Regions from separate parts of the Micromonospora sp. NBC_01392 genome, predicted to be linked through region 1. Evidence: riboswitches for the same ligand, from Rfam matches in the RefSeq annotation. Region 1 holds a riboswitch; each other region holds the start of a gene.
The links. Region 1 has a riboswitch for cyclic di-AMP ahead of OG767_RS11620 (C39 family peptidase). Riboswitches for the same ligand answer to the same signal wherever they lie in the genome.

Region 1 (4,078 bases):
GCGGGCCGCGGTGGTCTCGATCGCCACGGCGTTGCAGGAGTCGAAGCTGGAGAACCTGGGCCACCTCGGCGACCGCAACGACCACGACTCGCTGGGTCTGTTCCAGCAGCGCCCCTCCTCGGGTTGGGGCACCCCCGAGCAGATCACCGACCCGGAATACTCGACCCTGGCGTTCCTGAAGGGCCTGAAGCAGGTCGACGGCTGGCAGGACATGCCGCTGACCAAGGCCGCCCAGACCGTGCAGGTGTCGGCCTACCCGGATGCGTACGCCCAGTGGGAGAAGCAGGCCACCGACCTCGTCAACCAGCACTGGAACAGCTAAGACATGCAGAAGGCCGGCACCCCGGACAGGGGTGCCGGCCTTCGACGCGTACTCCTCAGGCGGAGTAGCCGCGAGTGGCCATCCAGTTCGCCAGGTCGATGGTGCTGATCCAGTACGACGGCAGCGACGGGTCGGCCGAGTCGGCGATCCGTACGGTTCGACCGTCGTTCTGGTAGCCGACCACGGCGATGTAGTGGCCGCCCGGGAACGAGTGCCAGCCGCCGTTGGTGTCGGTGGCGTCCCCGACGATGTTCGAGACCACCGCCCGGCCGTTGCGGACCGCGTTGACCACGTCGGCCTGGAGCCGGTCGATCTGCGCCTTGGTGGCCGTGCCGGGGATCATGCGGGTCCGGTACGGGTCGCCCTTGACCTGCTGGTTGAGCACCCGGGTGGTGTCCTCGGCCGAGTTGGTGCCCATCTCGGTGGTACCGAGCGCGACGGCGAGTGTGTCCTGGCTGCGCTCGATGCCGGCGGCGCTGAGCGCGTTCCGCACCGCGGCCGGGCCGCAGTAGTAGTAGGTGGTCTGCGCCTGGTAGTCGTAGTCGAGCACCTTGCTCGACGGCGGCTTCGGCGTGGCCTTGCGGGTGGTGTCCGGGTCGGCGACCTTCGCCGACGGCGAGGCCGTGGGCGAGGCGCTGGGCGAGCGGCGGGGCGACGCGCTGGACGACGCGCTCGGCGAGGCGCTCGGCGACGGGACGGCGAGGCGCGCCTCGCTGCGGCTGGCGGTGTCGCCGAGGCGGGAGCCGAGTTCCGCCACCGCGGCGGTGTTCTCCTGCCGGGTCGGCGCGTCGTCGGTGGCGGTCAGCGCGGCGCCGGTGCCGCCGGCCAGCACGAGGGCCGCCGCCGAACCGGCGATGATCTGGTACGGACGCTCGGTCGCGAGGCGACGCAGGTGGCGCTTCAGGTGGTACTTCACGGGTTTCCTCCACGGGGTGGGCGGCACGCGTCAACCCCGCGCGTGGAGGAACTCACACGCGCTGGCGGGCGGGGCGGCCGCGGGAAGTCGCCCGGATGCCGGGCGGGACGGGGTCGGAAGCGCGTCGCGTCAGGCGAGCGCCGGCACCCCGGGGCCGTGGAGGCGGGGAGACGTTCGGGGGGTGGTGGGCACGGGAATGGAACTCCTTCCGTGGCCGCCGACCGGGTTAGCTGACGGATTCGGGCGGGAAGTACGCCCTACCGCGGCCGTGGGCTCGCGGATTCACCCCGGTGTTGCGTTGGGTCCCCGGTTCGTATGCACGATTAGGCGGGTCGGCGCGGCGTCGCCATCTGCGATCGGGAACCGCACCGGACGCGCCGACACTACCGGCGGGTACACGCCCTGCCAAGCGCTCTCAGCTGCTTAAACGTCCTCGACGACTACGGATTCGGAACAGCCGGTCACCGACCTCCCTCAATGGGACAAGCGGCCACGTCGGCGCCGTGCGGCAGGAAGCGGACATCCGGCCGACGGAGAATCGGGCAGCGGGCGCAGCAGGGGCCATCGATCCGGCCGGTCGCCGGCGGTCGGTACCGGTGACCGGCCTCACCGGTTTCGGGTAACGATTCGGTCGACGTGCTTCCCGGGGCCGCTCAGCCGACGCGGGCCGGACGCCACCGGGCCCCCCGCACCGCCGACGGGACCGGGACGCGGCTCGCCGTCGAGACGCGGGACGTGGGCACCGGCCGCAGCGCCGTGGCCGCCGCGTACGCCTCGACGGCGAGCGTCCGGGCCGCCTCGGCGGCCAGTTCGGCGTCCCGCCACGCCAGGCGTTCCCGCTCGGCGGCCGTCTCCCAGCCGGCCCGCCGCCCGTCGCGGACGGTCCGGGCCAGCACGATCTCCTGCTCGGCCGGGTGCCGGCGCGGGTCCCACCCGTTGCGGTGGGCCAGCACGTCGGCGAGCTGGCGGGCGGTCAGCTCCCCCCGCCAGTGCGCCGTCATGGCGGCGTGGTGCAGCCAGCGTTCGCGCGCCGCGTACTCGGCGGGGGTGTGGGGTGTGTGCGGGGTGGGCAGCGCGCCGGCGCCGGCCAGGCGGCGGGCGGCGGCGTCCGCCTCGTCGTAGGCCGTCCAGGCCCGGTCGGCCTCGCTCTGGGCGGCCAACCACTGCTCGCGACGGCGACGGGCGGTCTGCGCGGCCCCGGCGGCGGCCACCGCCACCTCGTCGGCGTAGCGGGCCAGGTCGGCGCGGTGGAGCGCCTCCGCGTCGACCGGTTCGGGTGCCGGCTCACCCGCGCCGTCGCGTTCCGGTCGGGCGACCAGCACGGCGAGCAGGACGAGGGCGAGCACGGTCAGCGCCGACCAGATGGCGGCGGCCTCGGGGACGGCGGTGAGGAAATTGAGGAGAACGGTCTGCGACATGGTCGGCACCTCACGGGAGACAGTGGCGGGTAACTCCGCACGGCCGGTCCGGGGCGGGGCGCGGCCGGAGTTCGGGCGCCGCCGGGCCGCCGAGGCGGTGCGGGGTGAGGTTCGGTGGGCGCGGTCACGGGCCGGGCCCGTGGCGGGTCAGCGGGCGGGCGGGGCCCGCGGACCGGCCGGAGCCGGCGGCTGGCCGACCGGGAACGGGTGCCGCCCGGTCGGGGGCGGGACATCGCCCACCGGCTGCGGCTCGGGAACGCCGACGCGGCTCCGCTGCCGATCGACGACGGGGACGCCCTGCCGCTCGACGACGGTGTCGCCCTGCCGCTCGACGACGGTGTCGCCCTGCCGCTCGGTGACACTGCCGTTCGGCCGTTCGGCGGCGGCGTCGGCCCGCAACCCGGCGACCGGGCCGGCCGCCGCGGGTGCGATCGGGGACCCGCCGGTCGGCAGCGTGGCGGCGCCCAGCGAACAGGCGACGACCACGGCCAGGCTGGCCAGCATCCGTGCGACCCAGCGCGCCACCCACCACACGGGACAGGTGAGCGCGATCGGAGCCACGGGAACAAATTACCGCCGATCCGGGCACGGCGCATCGTCGCCCGGCGTGTCGCGACGCCGTTGACCAGGGTGGACCGCTCAGTCCGGCCGGCGCCGCCCGGCGTACTCGATCGACGGGTCCGGCTCCCCGGCGGACGCCGCGCCGGTGTCGTCGGCGGCCGCGCGCGGTGCGGGCACGCCCGGTGCCGGCGCGGCGGCGGCCGGACCGCCGCGGGCCCGGCGCGACGGGCCGAGGCGGCGCATCATCGGCTCCTCCACCCAGCGGTGCAGCACGGCGGCGAGCGCCAGGGTGAGCAGCAGGAAGCCGAGCACCGCGAGCGGGCCCCGCCACCCGGGCAGCCCGGTCCCCCAGTCCCCGGTGAGCCGCAGCACGGTCACCATGACCAGCACGTGGACCAGGTAGAACGCGAACGAGACCTCACCGAGCCAGAGCATCGGCCGGGACCGCCACGGGGTCCGCCGGCCACGCACGTCGGCATCCGCCGCCGCGGTGATGACCAGCAGGTACGCGACGGCGAGCAGCGCCGCCCAGAACTCGGCCCGGATCCACAGCGCGGCGACCACCCAGGTGGCGACGAAGGCCAGGCTGGCCGTGGTCAGCCCGGGGCCACGCCAGCGGTGGCGGCGCATCAGCTCGGCCGCCGCCGCCCCCATCCAGAACTCGAACGAGCGGGTGACCGGGAAGATCTGCGTGAACCACCACCGCTGCTCCTCGGGCACCAGGTGCTGGCCCGGCCAGAGCGCCAGGATGAGCAGCGGCGCGGCGACCAGCACGGCCCGGAGCACGCCGGTACGCGCCCGGCGCAGCCACGGCACCACCAGCGGCAGGCACAGGTAGAAGGCCAGCTCGCAGGAGAGCGA
Region 2 (4,078 bases), 3.2 Mb from region 1:
GCTCACCTGGGCCTCGCCGCCCGCCTCGGCGCGACGCTGGAGGGCCGGCCCGCCTGATCCGTCCCCATGGCTTCCAGACGGACAGCACGGTGACGATCAGCAGCAGCGTGGTGGAGACGGCCGGCGGCGCCACCAGGTCGACCCGCAGGTGCGCGTCGGCTGCCCCGGCGAGCGCGCCGAGGTGCCGGATTCGCGGGGTCAGCAGGAGCAGCACCAGGCCGAGCATGACGGTGGTGAGCGCGAACTTCACCAGCACCCACCGCCAGCGCAGCAGGCCCCACGGAGTGAGCAGCGCGCTGGCGGTGCCGATCAGCCAGACCGCCACGCTCAGCGGTGCGAACAGCCAGGTGACCAGCAGCGCCGCGGCCGGGTAGACCACCTCGGGATCGGCGCCCCGCAGCCCGGCGACGCCGAGCGCGAGCAGCGTCAGGTCGGTGCCGAGCCAGCCCAGCGAGGTGACCAGGTGCGCGGTGAGCAGCGCCTTGCGGCCGGCGGGGGAGAGTCGTCTCATGTCCCGATCGTCGTCCCGTCGCGCGGCCCACGTCGTGGGCCGCGCGACGACACCCGGTGTACGTCGTGGGGCGTAGTGCTCAGTAGACCGACAGGTGCACGTGGTTGGTGTGGTCGCTGGACGGGTCGCCGTTGCCCCCGCTGTACGACTTCCAGCCGCTGCTGGGTAGCCAGATCTGCTTGAACCAGATCACGTAGAGCACGGCGAGCGGGTCGGCGTTGCGCACGAAGTACGCGGCCAGGTTGTTGCCGTACGTCCGGTCGCCGCCGCTGGCCACGCCGCCGAAGCCGCTCTTCTGGGCCGCGAAGTCGCAGGCCCGGCCCTTCGGGTGCTCGCCGGAGCCGCTGGGTCGGTGGCAGGAGACGTACCGGGTGAAGCCGGCGGCCTTCGCCTGTTGCAGCGCGTGCAGCGTACGCGGGGTGATGCAGCCGCTGGCCGGCGTCGGATCGTTGACGCTGCACGACTCGGCCGGCCAGGAGCCGTCGGAGTTGCGCTTGGCCGGCTTCGCGTTCGCGGTGGAGGTGCCCCGGATCCCGCTGCCGCTGCTGCCGCTGCCGCTGCTGGCGGAGGGCCGGTTGTTGGCCTCCTCCAGCGCCTGCTCGGCCTGCTCCTTGCGCTTGGCCATCACCGTGACCTGCTTGCGTTGTTCCCGGACCTCGCCGTCGAGCGCGGTACGGGTGCGGATCGCCTCGTCGCGGGTGGTGATCAGCTCGCGCAGCGTCCGGTCCTCGTGCGCGGCGACCGTCTCCAGGGCGGCGGCCCGGTCCATGAAGCCTTCCGGGCTGGTGCTGCCGAGCAGCGCCGCGGCGGTGCCCATCCGGCCGGTGCGGTACGCCACCTCGGCGATCTCACCGACCTTGGCGTTGCGCTCGGTCAGTTCCGCGTCGATCGTCACGAGTCGTTCGTTGAGCTGCTTCTGCCGGGTCACCGACCGGTTCAGCGCGGCCTTGGCCTCCAGCCAGCCCTTGCTGGCGGCGTCGAGCTTGGCGCGCAGCGCCGGCGTGCCACCCTCGTCGTCGTCGCCGGGCGCGGCGGCGAGCCGGCCGGTCGGGGGCGTCGCCGAGGCGGGGGAGACCGGTGCCGTCACGAGGCCGAGGGTCAGCATCGCGACGAGTAGGGCCGCCATCCGGGCGGCCGTCCGTCGTACAGGTGCCACTGGGGGCATTCACGTGTCCTTCCGTCAACCGCCGACCGGGTTAGCTGACGGGTTCGGGACGGAAGATCCCTACCGCTGACGCGGATGCACCCCACGTACGTGGTTCCCCGGCTCGCCCTGCGGGCGATTAGGCGACGGCCGATCCGTCGGCGCCGGATGACGCCTGCGGGTCGGCCGCGACCGAGCCTACCGGCGTTGCCCGGAGCCGGCTCCGCCACCCGGAGTCGGATACCGGGCAAAACCGGCATAAGCTAACAATAACCACTTGGATTTAAGTCTGTCCTAACTACCAGCCGGTCGGGCCGCAGGCACCGGTGGACGCTCCGGGTTCGATCTGCAACGTCGCGTGATCGATCGAGAAGTCCTCGTGCAGCGCGGCCCGGGCGGCGGCCAGCACGGTGGCGACCTCGGCGCCCGGATCGGTGGTCAGGTGCGCCGAGGCCACCTCCATGCCGGAGGTGAGCGTCCAGACGTGCAGGTCGTGCACCTCGGCCACGCCGGGCACGGCGGTCAGCCGGTCGTGCACCGCGGTCACCTGGAGGTGTTCCGGCGCGGCCTGCACCAGGATGCGCACCGCGGCCCGGCCGAGCCGCCAGGTGCGCGGCAGGATGAACAGGCCGATCGCCACCGCGACCAGCGGGTCGGCCCACCACCAGTCGGTGACCGTGATGACCAGCGCGGCGCCGATCACGCCGAGCGAGCCGAGCAGGTCGCCCAGCACCTCCAGGTACGCGCCGCGCAGGTTGATGCTCTCCTGGGCGCCGGAGCGCAGCAGCGCGAACGCGGCGACGTTGGCGAGCAGGCCGAGCACGGCCACCACCAGCATCGGTCCGGCGAGCACCTCCGGCGGCTCGCCGAACCGGCGTACCGCCTCGATCAGGACGTAGACCGCGACGGCGCCGAGCAGCACCGCGTTGGCCAGCGCGGCGAGCACCTCCAGCCGGTAGAGCCCGAACGTGCGTTGCGGGTCGGTCCGGGCGCGCCGGGTGGCGGTGATCGCCGCGAGCGCCATGCCGATGCCGAGCACGTCGGTGAACATGTGGCCGGCGTCGGAGAGCAGCGCGAGCGAACCGGTCGTGACGGCGGCCACCGCCTCGACCACCATCAGCACGGCGAGCAGCACGAACGCCGCCCAGAGCCGGCCGGAGTGCCGGTGCGCCGCGTTGGCCACCGCACCGCTGTGGTCATGACCTGCGCCCACGCACACACCCTCCCGCCCCGGGTCCCGGACGAGCCCAATCTATGCTCACATCGCTATGTGTGCAAGTAACTGTGGCGTCAGCCCACCGGATCGAGCGTGGTCAGGCGCTGGGTGGCCCGGGACAGCGCGACGTAGAGCGTGCGGACACCCGAGCCCGGGTCGGCCCGGATCTCGCTCGGCGCGACCAGCACCACCCCGTCGTACTCCATGCCCTTGGCCTGGAGGCTGGTGACCACCTGGAGCCGGCCCGCGTCGAGGTCGCCCAGCCAACCGGCCACCTCGTCCCGGCGCGGCACCGGCGTGATCACGCCGACCGTGCCCTCCACCTCGGCCAGCAGCGCCCGGACCGCCTCGACCGTGGCCGCCGGCAGCTCGGCCGCGGCCACCGTCCGCTCCATGGGCGGCACGCCGGTGGAGCGCACCGCGACGGGCAGCGCCAGATCCGGATACCGCCGGCGGATCTCCGCCGCCGCCACCGCGAAGATCTCCGCCGAGTTGCGGTAGTTGGTGGTCAGCTCGAAGCGACGCCGGGGCCGCCGCCCCAGCGCCTGGTCACGCGCCCGGTCCAGCTCCTGCGGATCGCCGGTCCAGGCGGTCTGCGCCGGATCGCCGACCACGGTCCAGGACGCCAGCCGGCCGCGCCGACCGACCATCCGCCACTGCATCGGCGAGACGTCCTGCGACTCGTCCACCACCACGTGGGCGAAGTCGCGGTAGTCCACCGGGCGCTCCCGGGCGGCGGCCCGGGCCGCGCGCTGCCGATCGGCGTACGTGCTCAGCTCGCGCACGCCGCCGGCCAACTGGTAGGGGTCCCGCTTCGGCTTCGCCCGCCGCACCGGCTTGCCGAGCAGCGCGTCCAGCTCGTCCAGCAGCGCGATGTCGGCGACGGTCAACCCGTCGGTGTCCAGCGTCCGGTACGCGTCGGTGAGCAGCCGGATCTCGGCCGCGGAGAGGACCCCGCCGGCGTACCGGCGCAGCCGCTCGGGCCGGGCCAGCCAGCCCAGCACGTGACGCGGGTGCAGCCGGGGCCACCAGGCCTTGAGGAACTCGCGGAACTCCGGCCGCTCGATGATCTCGTCCTCGAACGCGGGCTGCTCCGGCAGCCGGCCCACCCGCAGCGTCCGGGCCTGCGCGTAGAGCGCGGCGAGCACGGCGTCGAACGCGGCCCGACGCACCTCGTTGCGACGCGCGCCCCGGGTCAGCGTGCGGT
Region 3 (4,078 bases), 2.2 Mb from region 1:
GGCGCGCCGAGCGGCGACGGCAGGATCAGCACGTCGTCGAGGTTCACGAACATGATCCGGTGGCCGAACTGGACCTGCACGTAGCGGTTCTCGCCACGGACCACGGTGCGGTCACCGGGGACGGAGCCGTCGTAGGAGACCGCCCGGTAGTACTCGCCCGGCAGCACACCGCCGACCGCGTACCGCTGGCCGGCCGCGAACGTGTACTGGAGCGGGGAGATGGCCTGGTACGGGATGGTCTCCGGGTAGGCGGCCTGCTCCGGGTAGGCGCGGCCGTACACCGGGATGGTGGCCTTGCCGGGACGCGGCGTCACCACGAAGCCGGTGGCCCACTTCGCGGTGGGCGCGGCGGCCGGGTTGTGGAACCACGCCTTCTGGCCGAGGTACCAGATCGCGGTCCAGTCGCCCTGGCGGCCGGCCACCGCGTACGTCTGTCCGGCGGAGGCGCGGGCGCCGTGGTCGGAGATGTACATCGTGTCCGGCGTGCCGTCCGGGCGCAGCCCGAGGTCGTTGACCAGCGGGGCGTCCGCGCTCGGCGCGGTGCGCAGCACCACCGCCGAGGAGCCGCGCGACGGGCAGGGCGCGGCCGGCGGGGTGGGCGTCGGGACGCCCGGCGGCTGCTGGTTGCAGCCGACGAACGCGGGCCGGTTGGTGGCGAAGTCCGGGTCGATGGTGACCAGCCCGGTACGCGACGTGCCGGTGGTCCGGAACGGGGCCTTCATCAGGTCGAAGTAGTGCGACCAGTCCCAGTAGGGGCCCGGGTCCCAGTGCATGCCCCGCACGTTCGGGGCGGTGATGCCGGGCACGTTGTCGTGGCCGATGATGTGCTGCCGGTCCATCGGGATGCCGAACTTTTGCGCCAGGTAGCGGACCAGCTTGGCCGAGCTGCGGTACATCGCCTCGGTGTACCAGGTGCCCTGGCCGGCGAAGCCCTCGTGCTCCAGGCCGATGGACTTGGCGTTGACGTACCAGTTCCCGGCGTGCCAGCCGACGTCCTTGGCCTTGATGTGCTGCGCGACGTAGCCGTCCACCGACCGCAGCGTGTAGTGCCAGCCCAGGTAGTCGGCCCGCTTCACCAGGTCGACGCTGGGGGCGAAGTAGCCCTCGGTGTCGTGGATGACGATGTATTCGATCTTCTGCTGCTTCGGCCGGTCGCCCAGGTCGTGGTTGCCGTAGTCGCCCGGGTCGGCGCTGAGCTGCTCGTAGGGGGCGGGAATCCACTCGCAGGCCAGCCGCACCGGGCACTCCAGCCCGTCCGGCCGCGCGGCGTGACGCAGCCCGAGCCGGGCCAGCCCGGCCCGGTCCGGCCGGATGGCGCTGGCGGCCAGCGTGACCCGCTGCCCGTCGTCGGTGGTCCGGGCCGCGCCCTGGCCGAGCTGGTCGTAGACCTCGTCGGCGAAGGCCGCCGCCGCGTCGGACGTGTCCGCGCCGGAGTAGCGGGCCACCGCGCCGTACCAGGCCGCGACGTCGCTGCCGGCGCCGACCGGCCCACCCAGTGCCTTCTGGTACGACGCCAGCAGTGCCGCGCCACCGCGGATGTTCGCCGCCGGGTCGGTGCGCAGCGTCTGCGCGTCCAGCCCGGTGAGCGTGGCGGCGGCGTCGAGCGTCTGGAGCGAGGCGGTCGGCAGCGGCGTCTCCCGGGTCGGCGCGGCGGCGGTGGCCGGGTCGAGCCGGAGCGGGCGGGCGTCGTCGCCGCGCGGGTCCTCGTCCTCGTCGACGTGCGCGCTGCCCGGCGTGGCCAGGACGTGCGTGGCGTCGGTCAGGTGCATCGGGCCGTAGCCGCCGCTGGTGCTGGGCTGGCCCGGGTGGGTGTCCCACCTCGACTCCAGGTAGGAGACACCGAGCAGCACGTTCTGCGGTACGCCGTACTCGGCCGCCGCGGCAGCGTACTGCTGCTGGCGGTCGCCGGTGGGCCGGCTGGCCTGGGGCGCGGCGCTCACCGGGCCGATGGTGGCCAGCGCGGTGGCCGTCGCCACGGCGGCGGCGAGCAGGATCCGTCTGCTCGACGGCGGGGCTGAGAGGTGCATCGAACCTCCTGGACAGGGATGGGGGTCACTGCGTTCCACCCTCACTCCGCCCACCCACAAGGGTCAATACCTTTCCGGGCAGTAATCCGACATGAAAGAAAGCTTCATTCGCGCTCGTGTGGCGCATCCGGTACGGAGTGTCACGGCCGTTCGGGTTGCGGATCGATAACGGGAATCCTTACTCTGGTCAATCGTCGGCCGCACGTTTCACCGTCCAACCCGGTCGGTGACGGCCCGACACCGCCGAGTCGCCCACGGGCGAACCGGGGACCCAGGTACCTGGGGTGAATCCGCAGCCACTGTGGTAGGGCGCTTCCCTTCCCGCCCGAACCCGTCAGCTAACCCGGTAGGCGGTCAGGCAGAAGGAGTACGGACGCCCGGTGGCCCACCATGCCCCGCGGCCGACGTCGAGCCGGTCCGTCGACCGGTCCGCCGCCGTGCCGCGTTTCCGCTGGTCCCGCTTCACCACCACACTCGCCGCCCTGGTCGGCGCCGCGGTCGTCCTGACCGGTGGCGCGACGGCGGCGCACGCGGAACCCTCGGTCGCCGAGATCGAGGCCCAGATCGACCGCGACTGGAACAAGCTCGAACCCGTCATCGAACAGGTCAACGCCGTCCGCGCGCAGCTCGCGGTGCGCCGCAAGCAGGCCGACGCGCTCGGCAAGCAGATCGCCCCGCTCCAGGCCCGGGTGGACGCCGCGCTCGGCCAGGTCGGCGGGCTCGCCGCCGACGCGTACAAGGGCGACAACCTCTCCACCGTCAACGCGCTGCTGGGCAGCCGTTCGCCGAGTGAGCTGGTCGCCGGCCTGGAAATGCTCGACCGCTTCGCGCACCACCAGCAGGAGCAGGTCCGCGACATCGCCGCGCTGCGCGACGAGCTGGCCGCGAAGAAGAAGCCGCTGGACGCGATGGTCGCCGACCTGAGCCGCACCGAGGCCCAGCTCGCGGCGAAGAAGAAGCAGATCGACGCCGAGATCGCCAAGCTCCAGAAGCTGCGGCTCAAGGTGTACGGCAACGGTGGCGGCGGCCCGCTGCGCCCGGCTCCCTGTCCCGCCGGATACCCGGGCGGCGCGGCCGGGGTGGCGGTCAAGTTCGCCTGCGCCCAGATCGGCAAGATCTACGTGTGGGGCGCGGCCGGCCCGGACCACTTCGACTGCTCGGGCCTGACCATGGCCGCCTGGGCGAAGGCCGGGGTCTCGCTGCCGCACAACGCCCGCCAGCAGCACGACGTGACGAGGCGGGTCAGCCGCGCCGAGCTGCGCGCCGGTGACCTGGTCTTCTACTACGGCGACCTGCACCACGTGGGCATGTACGTCGGGGACGGCTGGGTGGTGCACGCCTCCCAGTCCGGCAAGCCCATCACCATGAAGCGCGTCGACGACGGCGACATCAACAGCTACGGCCGCCCCGGCTGAGGTGCAAGGAGGGGCCCCCTGTTAACGCATTCCGCATAACAGGGGGCCCCTCTTAACAACCACGCTCGGCGTCAGCGGGTCGGCCAGGTGCGCCAGCTCTGCCAGGACCGACTCGGCGTCGGGCCGCGCTGACCCTGGTAGCGCGAGCCGTAGACGGCCGAGCCGTACGGGTGCTCGGCCGGCGACGAGAGCCGGAAGATGCAGAGCTGGCCGATCTTCATGCCCGGCCAGAGCGTGATCGGTAGATTCGCCACGTTGGACAGCTCCAGCGTGACGTGGCCGGAGAAGCCCGGGTCGATGAAGCCGGCCGTGGAGTGGGTGAGCAGACCGAGCCGCCCCAGCGACGACTTGCCCTCCAGTCGGCCGGCCAGCTCCTCGCCCAGTGAGATCACCTCCAGCGTGGAGGCGAGCACGAACTCGCCCGGGTGCAGCACGAACGGCTGCCCCTCGGGAACCTCCACCATCGACGTCAGGTCGTCCTGCTGCACCGACGGGTCGATGTGGGTGTAGAGATGGTTGTTGAAGACCCGGAACAGCCGGTCCAGGCGTACGTCGATGCTGGACGGCTGCACCAGCGTGGGCTCGAAGGGCTCCAGCGCGAGCGTGCCCGCCTTGATCTCGGAGACCAGGTCGCGG
Region 4 (4,078 bases), 1.7 Mb from region 1:
GGTATCATACCCCCGAGGGGTACGGTATCCTCGACGCATGACCACGCCGTCCACCCCGGTCCGGGGCTACACCGCCAGCAAGGACCAACTGCTCGCGCGGCTCCGCCGCATCGAGGGGCAGGTCCGGGGCATCGAGAAGATGGTCGAGGACGACCGTTACTGCATCGACGTGCTGACCCAGATCTCCGCCATCCAGGCCGCGCTGGACAAGGTCGCACTGGGCCTGCTCGACGGCCACGCCCGGCACTGCATGCACGAGGGCGCCGCCGAGGGCCGAGCCGACGAGATGGCAACCGAAATGATGGCCGCCGTGGGCCGCCTCATGAAACGCGGCTGACCCACCCCACCCCACCCCACCCCACCCCACCCCGCCGATCTTGCAGTTGCGGCCCTCGAAACGCCCTGTTCGCGCCGTTTGCCAGGGCCACAACTCCAAGATCGCGCAGGTGGGGTGGCTACCATGACCCGGGCGGCGACCCCGGGCGTGGGCAGGACGCGTCCGCGCCGGGCCGGTGGACGACCGGGCCGGTGAACCGGTGCGCCGCGATTCGTAGGGAGAGCCACCGTGGGCGCCGACCACACCCGTCCCGCCCCCGCCGCGCCGCCGGGCGTACGCCGGCTCCTGCTCGCGACCGTGGTGCCGCTCTTCGTGCTCACCGTGCTCGCGGCGCTGGTGCTCTGGCCCCGGGGCGGCGGCCCGGAGCGGGCCGAAGCCGAGAACGTGCCACGCCACCACGGCACGGTGACCCGGGTGGTGACCGAGCCCTGCCCGCCCACGCCGGAGGCCCCCGAGGGCGGCGGCGGCCGGTGCGGCACCGTGACGGTCGCCGCGGAGCAGGGCCCGGACGCCGGCCGGCAGGTCGAGATGCCGATCCCGGACGGGCCCGGCGCACCACGCGTCGAGGTCGGCGACGAGGTGATCCTGGTCGAGCTGACCGACCCGGCCGACCCGTCGGTGAAGGCGTACAACATCGCCGAGCACCAGCGCGCCACGCCGTTGATCTGGCTGGTGGCGCTCTTCGCCGCCGCGATCGTGGCGTTCGGGCGCTGGCGTGGGCTGGCCGCGTTGGGCGGGCTGGTGGCGAGCTTCGCCATCCTGCTCGGTTTCGTGCTGCCCGGCATCGGCGCCGGCCGGTCCCCGCTGCCGGTGGCGATCGTCGGCGCCGCGCTGATCATGTTCGTGGTGCTCTACCTGACCCACGGGATCACTGCGCAGACGTCGGTCGCGGTGCTCGGCACGCTCGGCAGCCTGGTGGTCACCGGCGTGCTGGGCACGCTCGCCACCGCCGCCACCCACCTGACCGGCTTCGGCAGCGAGGACGCCACCACGCTCTCCATGTTCCAGGGCGGCGTGGACCTGCACGGGCTGCTGCTGGCCGGCATCATCATCGGCTCGTTGGGCGTGCTGGACGACGTCACGGTCACCCAGGCGGCCACCGTCACCGAGCTGGCGCACGCCAACCCCGACCTGTCCCGGCGGCAGCTCTACCGGGCGGCCACCCGGGTGGGCCGGGCGCACATCGCGTCCACTGTCAACACCATCGTGCTGGCGTACGCGGGCGCCTCGCTGCCGCTGCTGCTCCTGCTGGTGGCCGACTCCCGCCCGGTGAGCGAGATCCTCACCAGCGAGTTCCTGGCCCAGGAGATCGTCCGCAGCGCGGTGGCGACGCTCGGTCTGATCGCCGCCGTACCGCTCACCACCGCGCTGGCCGCGGTCGTGGCCACCGCCGGACGGCGCGGGCCGGCGGCCGGGGCGTCGCCGCCACCGCCGGACCGGCCCCCGGCGGCCCGCGGCGAGGCGCTGGAGGCGCTCGGCGGGACGCCGGCCGAACGGTGGCCCGGCCGCCGGGGAAGTACGGATGTCGCATGGTGACACTCCGCAGCGTGACGGCGCGCGGGAAACGCGATGCTGGTCACGCTGGGCAATGTCGAATTCTCGCGATTGGTCGGCTTCCGGGCGTAGATCCTCGGTCGGCATCTCGGGTAACCTCGCTGCCGGTCACCGCCGAAGGCGCGCACCGGCGCCTGCGGTGCCGCCGCCCAATCGCCTCCGGGCGAGCCGGGGAACCAGGTACATGGGGTGAATCCGCGTCAGCGGTAGGGGCCGCTTCCGTCCCGAACCCGTCAGCTAACCCGGTCGGCGGCCGACGGAAGGGAACACTGTGACGGCACCCCTGCGCCGCTGCTTGACACCCGTGGTGGCCGTGCTCGCCGCGCTCGCCGTGCTGGTCGGGCCAACCCCGGCGTCGGCGGCCCCGCACACCGCCGCCCCCAACCCCTCGGGGCACTCGGAGGACGACGACCCACCGCTGATCAGCGAGGCCGTCACCGCCGCCAACCGGGCCTACCTCCAGGCCAAGTCCAAGCTGGACACGTCGCGCAAACGGCAGCTCAAGCTCGCGCTCGAGGTGAAGGCGGCGCAGAACGAACTCGACGCGCTCAGCCCGCAGGTCACCGAGATCGCCGCGCAGTCCTACCGCACCGGTCGGGTCGGTGCGATGGCGATGCTGCTGGAGAGCGACTCGCCCGACTCGTTCGTCCGCCGGGCCAGCGCCCTGGACGAACTCAACCTGTTCAACGGGCAGCGGCTCGCCGCCATCAACGCGGTGAAGACGCGCGCCGAGCAGGCCAAGATCGCGCTCGACGCCGAGGTGCGCGAGCAGGAGAAGCAGACGAACGCGATGGCCCGCGAGAAGGTCGAGGCGCAGAAGGCGCTGAAGCTGGTCGGCGGGCTGGACTTCACCGGTGGCCTGGTCTCGGCCACCTCGCCGGTTGCCAAGATCGGCCCCGGCCGCACCGCCGACGGCGGGTGGAGGTCCGAGTCGTGCAGCGAGAACGACCCGACCACCTCCGGCTGCGTCACGCCGCGCACGCTGCACGCGTACAAGGAGGTCAAGCGCGCCGGCTTCAACCGCTTCGTGGGCTGCTACCGCCCCGGCGGGCCGTGGGAGCACCCCAAGGGCAAGGCGTGCGACTGGTCGTTGCAGAACAGCGGCTTCTCGCCGTGGCACAACAACGACACCCGCCGGTACGGCAACGAGGTGGCCGCCTTCCTCATCCGTAACGCCGACCGGTTGGGCATCTACTACGTGATCTGGAACCGGCAGATCTGGTTCCCGGCGACCGGCTGGAGTTCCTACAGCGGGCCGTCGAACCACACCGACCACGTTCACATGTCACTGCTCTGACGCGTACGCGGGAAGGGGCCGCCCGGAGGCGGCCCCTTCTGTGTCCGGGGGTGGTCAGCCGGCGAGCGCCGGGTCCGCCGGTGCGGCCGGCGCGGGCACCGGGGCCGAGGACTGCGCCACCGTCCGCACCTCGCCGCCGCTGAGCCGGTACGACATGCCGGCCACCGCGCACGCTCCGGCGGCCACCCGCTCGGCGAGCACCGTCGAGCGGGCCAGCAGCGTCTCCACGGTCTGCGCGATGTGGATGTCGATGATGCCGTCGAGGTCGGTGACCTCCTGCCGGGCGGCCCGGAGCAGGCTGGGCGACACGGCGTCCACCACCGCGCCCAGGTGCCCGGCCGGCGCGGAGCCGGTGCGGACCGCCTCGCGGGCCGCCTGGACCGCGCCGCACGAGTCGTGGCCGAGCACCACCACGAGCGGCGTGCCGAGCACGGTCACCGCGTACTCGACGCTGCCGAGCACCTCGGGGCCGGCGGTGTGCCCGGCGGTACGCACCACGAAGAGGTCGCCGAGACCGCGGTCGAAGATGATCTCGGCGGCGAGCCGGGAGTCGGAGCAGCCGACGATCACCGCGAACGGGTGCTGGCCCTCGGCGACCGCGGCCCGGTGCCCGGCGTCCTGGTTCGGATGCTGCGGCACGCCGGTGACGAACCGGTGGTTACCGGCCCGCAGTTCGGCGAGTGCCTCGTCGGGAGTGCTCGGGATCATCGCTGCTCACCTCGTCCTCGGGCGGAACGACCGGGCCGGCGGTCGGCGGTGTCGGCCTCGCGACCCACCGTCACACGAGACCGATGGCACGTCAAGATTTCGTGATACGCATTTCATGCGTTATGACTCGACCTGCTCCGGGTCGGGGCAACCGCCCGCAACGCCATACGATGACCACCATG

Region 2: another riboswitch for cyclic di-AMP. It lies ahead of OG767_RS24670 (coiled-coil domain-containing protein); the one in region 1 lies ahead of OG767_RS11620 (C39 family peptidase).
Region 3: another riboswitch for cyclic di-AMP. It lies ahead of OG767_RS01645 (NlpC/P60 family protein); the one in region 1 lies ahead of OG767_RS11620 (C39 family peptidase).
Region 4: another riboswitch for cyclic di-AMP. It lies ahead of OG767_RS04070 (coiled-coil domain-containing protein); the one in region 1 lies ahead of OG767_RS11620 (C39 family peptidase).

Annotation. Positions count from the first base shown of each region.
Region 1 covers NZ_CP109549.1:2,530,710-2,534,787, reverse strand. Annotated here, with positions in the region: gene OG767_RS11625 (hypothetical protein) at 1-322, shown strand, start outside; gene OG767_RS11620 (C39 family peptidase) at 378-1,238, opposite strand; cyclic di-AMP (ydaO/yuaA leader) riboswitch at 1,439-1,578, opposite strand; gene OG767_RS11615 (hypothetical protein) at 1,892-2,656, opposite strand; gene OG767_RS11610 (hypothetical protein) at 2,804-3,217, opposite strand; gene OG767_RS11605 (acyltransferase family protein) at 3,296-4,078, opposite strand, start outside.
Region 2 covers NZ_CP109549.1:5,731,941-5,736,018, reverse strand. Annotated here, with positions in the region: gene OG767_RS24675 (hypothetical protein) at 1-511, opposite strand, end outside; gene OG767_RS24680 (SRPBCC family protein) at 1-57, shown strand, start outside; gene OG767_RS24670 (coiled-coil domain-containing protein) at 591-1,676, opposite strand; cyclic di-AMP (ydaO/yuaA leader) riboswitch at 1,681-1,811, opposite strand; gene OG767_RS24665 (cation diffusion facilitator family transporter) at 1,954-2,868, opposite strand; gene OG767_RS24660 (HelD family protein) at 2,946-4,078, opposite strand, start outside.
Region 3 covers NZ_CP109549.1:360,892-364,969, forward strand. Annotated here, with positions in the region: gene OG767_RS01640 (N-acetylmuramoyl-L-alanine amidase) at 1-2,027, opposite strand, end outside; cyclic di-AMP (ydaO/yuaA leader) riboswitch at 2,259-2,394, shown strand; gene OG767_RS01645 (NlpC/P60 family protein) at 2,408-3,442, shown strand; gene dcd (dCTP deaminase) at 3,514-4,078, opposite strand, start outside.
Region 4 covers NZ_CP109549.1:852,224-856,301, reverse strand. Annotated here, with positions in the region: gene OG767_RS04080 (metal-sensitive transcriptional regulator) at 38-337, shown strand; gene OG767_RS04075 (YibE/F family protein) at 566-1,873, shown strand; cyclic di-AMP (ydaO/yuaA leader) riboswitch at 2,028-2,159, shown strand; gene OG767_RS04070 (coiled-coil domain-containing protein) at 2,163-3,188, shown strand; gene OG767_RS04065 (carbonic anhydrase) at 3,243-3,896, opposite strand; gene OG767_RS04060 (helix-turn-helix domain-containing protein) at 4,067-4,078, shown strand, end outside.